Regions from separate parts of the Arthrobacter sp. 05L428 genome, predicted to be linked through region 2. Evidence: riboswitches for the same ligand, from Rfam matches in the RefSeq annotation. Region 2 holds a riboswitch; each other region holds the start of a gene.
The links. Region 2 has a riboswitch for S-adenosylmethionine ahead of AC1DH3_RS10040 (DUF1737 domain-containing protein). Riboswitches for the same ligand answer to the same signal wherever they lie in the genome.

Region 1: another riboswitch for S-adenosylmethionine. It lies ahead of metX (homoserine O-acetyltransferase MetX); the one in region 2 lies ahead of AC1DH3_RS10040 (DUF1737 domain-containing protein).
Region 3: another riboswitch for S-adenosylmethionine. It lies ahead of AC1DH3_RS03325 (aminotransferase class V-fold PLP-dependent enzyme); the one in region 2 lies ahead of AC1DH3_RS10040 (DUF1737 domain-containing protein).

Annotation. Positions count from the first base shown of each region.
Region 1 is NZ_JBFTNW010000010.1:90,283-92,537, reverse strand. Features, by position in the region: gene AC1DH3_RS15725 (bifunctional o-acetylhomoserine/o-acetylserine sulfhydrylase) at 1-1,137, shown strand, start outside; SAM riboswitch class IV at 1,322-1,437, shown strand; gene metX (homoserine O-acetyltransferase MetX) at 1,449-2,255, shown strand, end outside.
Region 2 is NZ_JBFTNW010000004.1:48,071-50,325, forward strand. Features, by position in the region: gene AC1DH3_RS10030 (O-succinylhomoserine sulfhydrylase) at 1-598, opposite strand, end outside; gene AC1DH3_RS10035 (rhodanese-like domain-containing protein) at 595-1,041, opposite strand; gene AC1DH3_RS10040 (DUF1737 domain-containing protein) at 1,038-1,355, opposite strand; SAM riboswitch class IV at 1,370-1,484, opposite strand; gene AC1DH3_RS10045 (aminodeoxychorismate lyase) at 1,606-2,255, opposite strand, start outside.
Region 3 is NZ_JBFTNW010000001.1:704,539-706,793, forward strand. Features, by position in the region: gene AC1DH3_RS03325 (aminotransferase class V-fold PLP-dependent enzyme) at 60-1,487, opposite strand; SAM riboswitch class IV at 1,522-1,635, opposite strand; gene hisN (histidinol-phosphatase) at 1,725-2,255, opposite strand, start outside.

The sequences.
Region 1 (2,255 bases), on a different contig from region 2:
AACCCCACCCAGGACGCGGTGGAACAGCGGGTCGCGAGCCTGGAGGGCGGCCTTGGGGCGCTCCTGCTCAGTTCCGGCCAGGCCGCCGAAACCTTCGCGATCCTCAACATCGCCGAGGCAGGAGACCACGTCGTCGCCAGCCCCAGCCTCTATGGCGGGACCTACAACCTGCTGGCCCACACGCTGAAGAAGTTCGGTATCTCGGTGACGTTCGTGGAGGACCCGGACAACCTTGAGCAGTGGCGCGATGCCGTGCAGCCGAACACCAAGCTGTTCTTCGGCGAGGTGGTGTCCAACCCCCGCCAGGACGTGCTGGACATCGAAGGCGTCGCGGACGTCGCCCACCGGGCCGGGGTGCCGCTGATCGTGGACAACACCCTCTCCACCCCCTACCTGATCCGCCCGATCGAGTGGGGCGCCGACATCGTGGTGCATTCGGCCACCAAGTATCTCGGCGGACACGGTGCCGCGATTGCCGGCGTGATCGTCGACTCCGGCAACTTTGACTTCGGCAAGGACCCGGAGCGCTTCCCCGGCTTCAACACCCCGGATCCCACGTACAACGGCCTGGTCTATGCCCGCGACCTCGGGGCGGACGGGGCGCTGGGAGCGAACCTGTCCTTCATCCTCAAGGCCCGGGTCCAGCTGCTGCGCGACCTCGGTTCGGCCGTCTCGCCGTTCAACGCCTTCCTCATCGCCCAGGGGATCGAGACGCTGAGCCTGCGGGTGGAACGGCACGTCGCCAACGCCCTCCGGGTGGCCGAATGGCTGGAAGCCAGGGACGACGTCGAATCCGTCGCCTACGCCGGGCTGCCGTCCAGCCCCTGGTACGAGCGCGGCCGCAAGTACGGCCCGAAGGGGACCGGCGCCGTCGTCGCGTTCAACCTCGCAGGGGGAGCGGAGGCCGGCAAACGCTTCGTCGACGCCCTCGAACTGCACTCCCATGTGGCGAACATCGGTGACGTGCGCTCGCTGGTCATCCACCCGGCGTCGACCACGCACAGCCAGCTCTCGCCGGAGCAGCAGGCGGTCGCCGGCGTCAATCCCGGCCTGGTCCGGCTCTCGGTGGGCCTCGAGCACATCGACGACATCATCGCGGACCTCGATGCCGGCTTCCGGGCGGCCAAGAACGCCTGAGGTCACGCAGCACGCCGAATTTCCCCACCTTTGCGGGGATGGCCCCGGGAATCGCCGACACTTCGGGGCGACCCGCCGGGCGCGTCTGTCAAAGGTGGGGAAACTGCGGTGTTGACGGGTCCGGCTGTCACACAGCCGTCACAATCTTCGCGCTTGCGCGGCCGTGTTTCGTAGAATCGACGCAGGTCATGAGTGCCAGTGACAGCCCCGGCTTGCTGGCCGGCAACCCTCCATTTGCGGCGGGGTGCCCCGGGTGAAGACCTGGCCTGCCGGTCAGCTGACGGCGGGCAAGCGCGAAGTTAGGTCCTCACATGACGATTGCCGTCGCCCGCACGGGTGTACCCGAAAGCAAACCCTCCACTGTTCCCGACGGTGCTGTTCCCGACGGGACGGTGCAGTACCTCCCGATCGGTTCCCTGGCCCTTGAATCCGGTGCCACCCTGCCTGAGGTCACCCTCGCCTACGAGACCTGGGGGACGCTGAACGCCGATGCCTCCAATGCGGTGCTGATCGAGCACGCCCTGACCGGCGACACCCACGTGACCCGCGGCGCCGGCGAGGAACCGGGCTGGTGGGAGCAACTGGCAGGCCCCGGCGCCCCGGTGGACACGGACAAGTACTTCGTGGTCTCCATCAACATCCTCGGCGGCTGCTACGGCTCCACCGGGCCCTCCACGCCGGCCCCGGACGGCCGGCCCTGGGGCTCGCGCTTCCCGCTCGTCACCCTCCGGGACAGCACCGCGGCGGAAGCCCGGCTCGCCGACGCGCTGGGGATCAGCAGCTGGTATGCCGTGCTCGGCGGCTCGCTCGGCGGAGCGCGCGCGCTGGAGTGGGCGGTGACCTACCCGGCGCGGGTGCAGCGCTGCGCCGTGATTTCGGTCGGCGCCAGCAGCACCGCCGAACAGATCGCCTTCGCCCAGGCCCAGACCCTGGCAATCCGCCAGGACCCCAACTTCAACGGCGGCGACTACTACGGCGGCCCGGAACCGCACGCCGGACTGGCCCTCGCGCGCCGGATCGCGCACATCACCTACCGTTCCGCAGCCGAGCTGGACGGGCGCTTCGGACGCAACGCCCAGGCGGCCGAGGCCCCGCTGGAGGCCGGGTCGCTGGCCGGC
Region 2 (2,255 bases):
CCCCGCACCGCTGCAGCAGGGGAGTGGCGAAGACGTTGTCCACCACCACGGTCGCACCGGCGGCGTGCGCCAGTTCGCTTACGGCGGCGATGTCCACAATTTCCTGCATGGGGTTCGAGGGAGATTCGAAGAACACGGCCGTCGTCGGCACGGCCAGCGCCGACCGCCACTGCTCTAGGTCCGGGCCGTCCACGAAGACTGTCTCCACGCCCCAGCGCGGCAGGATCTCATTGAGGATGACGAAGCAGGATCCGAAGAGCGAGCGGGCGGCGACCACGCGGTCGCCGGCCCCCAGCAATGCCCCGAGCGCGGTGAACACCGCTGACATGCCCGACGCCGTCGCAAAGCACGCCTCGGTTCCCTCCAACAGCCGGAGGCGTTCCTGGAAGGTGGCCACCGAGGGGTTGCCGTAGCGGGAATAGACAAACCGTTCGTCCTCGCCGGTGAAGGCGCGCTCAGCCGCGGCGGCGGATTCGTAGACGAAGCCCGAGTTCAGGAAGATCGGTTCGGTGGTTTCCTGGAACCCGGTGCGGTCGAGTCCGCCGCGGACGGCCTGGGTGTCCGGGCTCCAGCCCTGGGCATTGGGATTGAAGCTCACTTAGTGCTTTCCAGGTTGGTCGGCAGGCCGTGGTTCTTCCAGCCGTTCACGGTCCGGGCGCCGGTCGGGCCCGGTTCGCCTTCGAAGCCCTCGAGGACGTTGTAGGCGGTGAAGCCGGCCGCCGTGGCGGCGTTCGCGGCGGCGACCGAGCGGGCGCCGGAACGGCACAGGAAGATGAGCTCGGCCGCCGTGGCGCCAGGCGCGTGCTGCCGCAGTTGCCGCTGGAGTTGCTGCTGCAGTTGCTCCAGGAAACGCGGGTTGGGGGCTCCGCCGGCCAGGGTCCACTGGACGAAGAGCGGAGCCTGCCGGTCTTCGGTGCCGGCCCCGGTGACCGGGACGCCGATCTGCGACCATTCCGCCTCGGTGCGGACGTCCACCAGGATGGCGCCCGCCCCGACCTTGGCCCAGGCTTCCTGCGGGCTCAGGTCTCCGGCGTAACTCATGCGTGGCCCTCGCCGGTGAACTCGGCGCCGTCGAGCTCATCCACCGCGTTGGCGACGGCGGCGTCGGCGCTCGCGATCGCGGCCGGCAGCACGACGGCCTGGGCCACGATCACGGTGCTGCCGTTGAAGGTGGCGGAGGGGCTGCCGTGCAGGACGTAGCCCTCGGCCAGGGCGGCCGAAACGCGCTCGCAGAAGCTGCGGTCATCGGGCCCGGTGAACAGCCGGTACGCCAGTCTTTCCTCGGCGGGTCCGGGTGCGGCGGGGGATTGGGCTGGGGCTGTGGCGGGCACAGCGGGTGCGGATGCGTCGGGCACGACGGATCTCCTTACTTTCACGCTTGCAGCTCGAATGGTCGATATGCCGAGTATTCACCTGAGGCACCCCGCCGCGAAAGGGAGGGTTGCCGACCGGCCAGTCAGGGCTTGGCGCCGGGTCTCATTACTCCCCAAAAACGTAGCACTTACGACGCCGGCGGCACCGGCGGCGTCGTCATGTTAAGTCACGCGGACGCTGGCATGGCACCTTTCCGGGGGCGGAGCAGCATCACCCGGGACCGGCCGGATCCTACTCGATCGTGGCGAACAGTTCGTTGAGCTCGGCCGTGAGCTGCCGCCGCAGTTCGGGGGTGCCGATCTCCTTGCCGTCGATGTGGTTCACCGGGGCGAGGAGCCGGATGCTTGAGATGAGCCAGACGGCGTCGGCGTCGTACAGATCGGCAGGTACCAGCGGGCCGTAGCCGAGCTCCCACCCGGCGGCCTTGGCCGCGGTGAACAGGGCGCCCTGCGAGGTGCCCGGGAGGATTCCGCTGTCCAGCTGCGGGGTGATCAGCCGGCGCACGGTGCGGACGCCGCCGGCGCCGTCGTCGCTGGTCTCCAGGTGCGCCAGCAGCACGGTCGACGTCGGGCCCTCCAGGACCCGGCCGTCGGCGGAGGTGAAGATGACGTCGTCCGCGCCCTGGTGGTGGGCGTACCGGAGCGCCGCCATGTTGACCGCGTAGGACAGGGTCTTGGCGCCCAGCAGCAGCCACGGGGCGCGTTCGCCCACCTCGCTGTCGTAGCCGCGGTCCAGCAGGATGACGTCGATGCCGGTCTCGCGCTGCCGGCGGCCGGCTTCCGGCGGCGGGGAGGCCTGCACCCAGCACGTCGGCGTGGCCGCGCCCTCCACGCCGCGGCTGGCGAGCAGCTTCACCACGACCTCGTCCGCTCCGCCGGCCC
Region 3 (2,255 bases), on a different contig from region 2:
CGGCAGCTCTGGTGCGTACCTGTCGAATTTACCGCACGCGGCCCGGGCTGCGCTGCCGGTCAGTCGACGGAGCAGGGGGCTGCGCCAGCGGTGCCAGGCGTGTTCGGCGCCCAGTGCGGATAGCTGCGCGTGTCGTTGGCCGGCACCCAGCGTCCGGCGTCCACGACGTAGTCCCAGCCCAGGCCGTTCCGCCGCAGCTCCTGGAGCCCGGCGAGCAGCCGCTGCGCGTCGTTGAGCCGTGAGCCGAGGCCGAAGCTGGCCCGGAGCGAACCGGCGGGCAGGCCGAGCCGTTTTAGCAGCGGGTGGGCGCAGAACCGGCCGTCGCGCAGGCCTATGCCGTGCTCCGCGGACAGGTATGCGGCGACCAGGCCTGCGTCGTAACCGGCGACCGAGAAGTTGACCACGCCGATCGTCCCGGGGCCGCCTTCCCGGCCGGTGTCCTCGAAGATGTGGTGGACCGTTACGCCGTCGATCCGCTCCAGCCCCTCGACCAGGAAGGAACGGATGGCGTCCTCGTGGGCGTGCCACTGCTGCTCGTCCAGCGCCTCGATAACCTGGCTGGCGCGGGCCAGCGCGGCCGCGCCCAGGACATTGGGGGAGCCGCCCTCGTGGCGGGCCGGCCCGGTGGTCCAGCTGACGGCGTCGAGTCGTGCGTCCCGTACTGCGCCGCCGCCAGCCAAGTGCGGGGTGCCGGCGTCCAGCCAGTCCGGCCGGCCCACCAGCACGCCGGCGCCGAACGGGGCGTAGAGCTTGTGGCCGGAGAAGGCGAGGTAGTCGACGTCGTCCGCGGCGATGTTGATGCGGCGGTGCGGGGCCAACTGGGCCGCATCGACGGCGATCCGGGCGCCGAATTCGTGCGCCAGCGCGGCCAGCTCACGGATCGGCAGGATTTCGCCGGTGACGTTGGACGCGCCGGTCACGGCGAGCAGGCTTACTCCGCCGAGGGCGAGTTCCGCCCGGAGCCGCTCCACGGTGCCGGCCAGGGTGGGCGCCGCGACGACGCTGCGGTGCGGGACGTTTTGCCAGGGCAGCAGGTTGGCGTGGTGCTCGATGTCGAGGTAAAGCACCTCGCCGGTGTGTCGGCCGTCGTCGACGGGCAGGCAGCCGGCCAGCAGGTTCAGTGCGTCGGTGGTGTTCCGGGTGAAGATCACGGAGTCATCCGGACGGCCGCCGACGAACCCGCGGACGATGTTCCGGGCGTTTTCGTACACCGAGGTACTCAGTTGGGAGGCGTAGCCGGCGCCGCGGTGCACGCTGGCGTAGTACGGCAGGATCTCGTTCAGGTAGGCGGACACCACGGACAGCGCCGGGGCGGAGGCTCCGTAGTCCAGGTTGGCGTACCGGACCTGGCCGCCCTGGATCAGGGGGGCCAGGATTTCGGCGCCGGAAACCGCGGACAGTGGCCGGCGGGCGGCGTCGAAGCGTGCGTCGGTGAACTCCGGGCCGCCGGCGCTGGTGGTGTGGGTGGGGATGGTGGCAGTCGTCATGGGACCTCGCTCGAAAAGGACCCCGCACACAGGGGATCCGCGCTTGCCGGGTCCGCTCCGGACCGGCCAGGTCGTCACCCGGGGCACCCCGCCGCGAATGGAGGGTTGCCGGCCAGCAAACCGGGGTTTTGCGCTGGCACTCGTGACCTGCTTCGAGCCTAGGACATGGCCGGTCGCACGGAAAAGGGAGGGCGGAATATGAAGCGTAGTGTTACGGGCTGCCTCGGGCGTGGCCGGCTAGAGCAGGTCGTCGAGGCCCGGGTTGAGGCGCTTGAGGACTTCGGAGTGCAGGATCGAGTTGGTCGCCAGCGCGTTGCCGCCGAAGGGGCCGTCCTCTCCCTCGAGCGAGGTGAAGCGGCCGCCGGCCTCCGTCACGATCGGGACCAGCGCCGCCATGTCGTAGAGGTTGAGTTCGGGCTCGCAGGCGATGTCGACGGCGCCTTCGGCCACGAGGCAGTAGGACCAGAAATCGCCGTAGGCGCGGGTACGCCAGACCTCCTCGGTGAGTCCGAGGAACTCGTCGAGGTTGCCGCGCTGCTTCCAGCCGCCGAGGCTCGAATAGGACAGTGACGCATCGGCGAGCCGGGAGACGTTGGAGACCCGCAGCCGGGTCGCGGCGGCCAGTGAGCGGCCCATGTAGGCGCCGGCGCCCTTTGCGGCCCACCAGCGCTTGCCCAGTGCGGGGGCGCTGACGACGCCCACCACGGGTTCGCCTTCGTCGACGAGGGCGATCAGGGTGGCCCAGACCGGGACGCCGCGGACGAAATT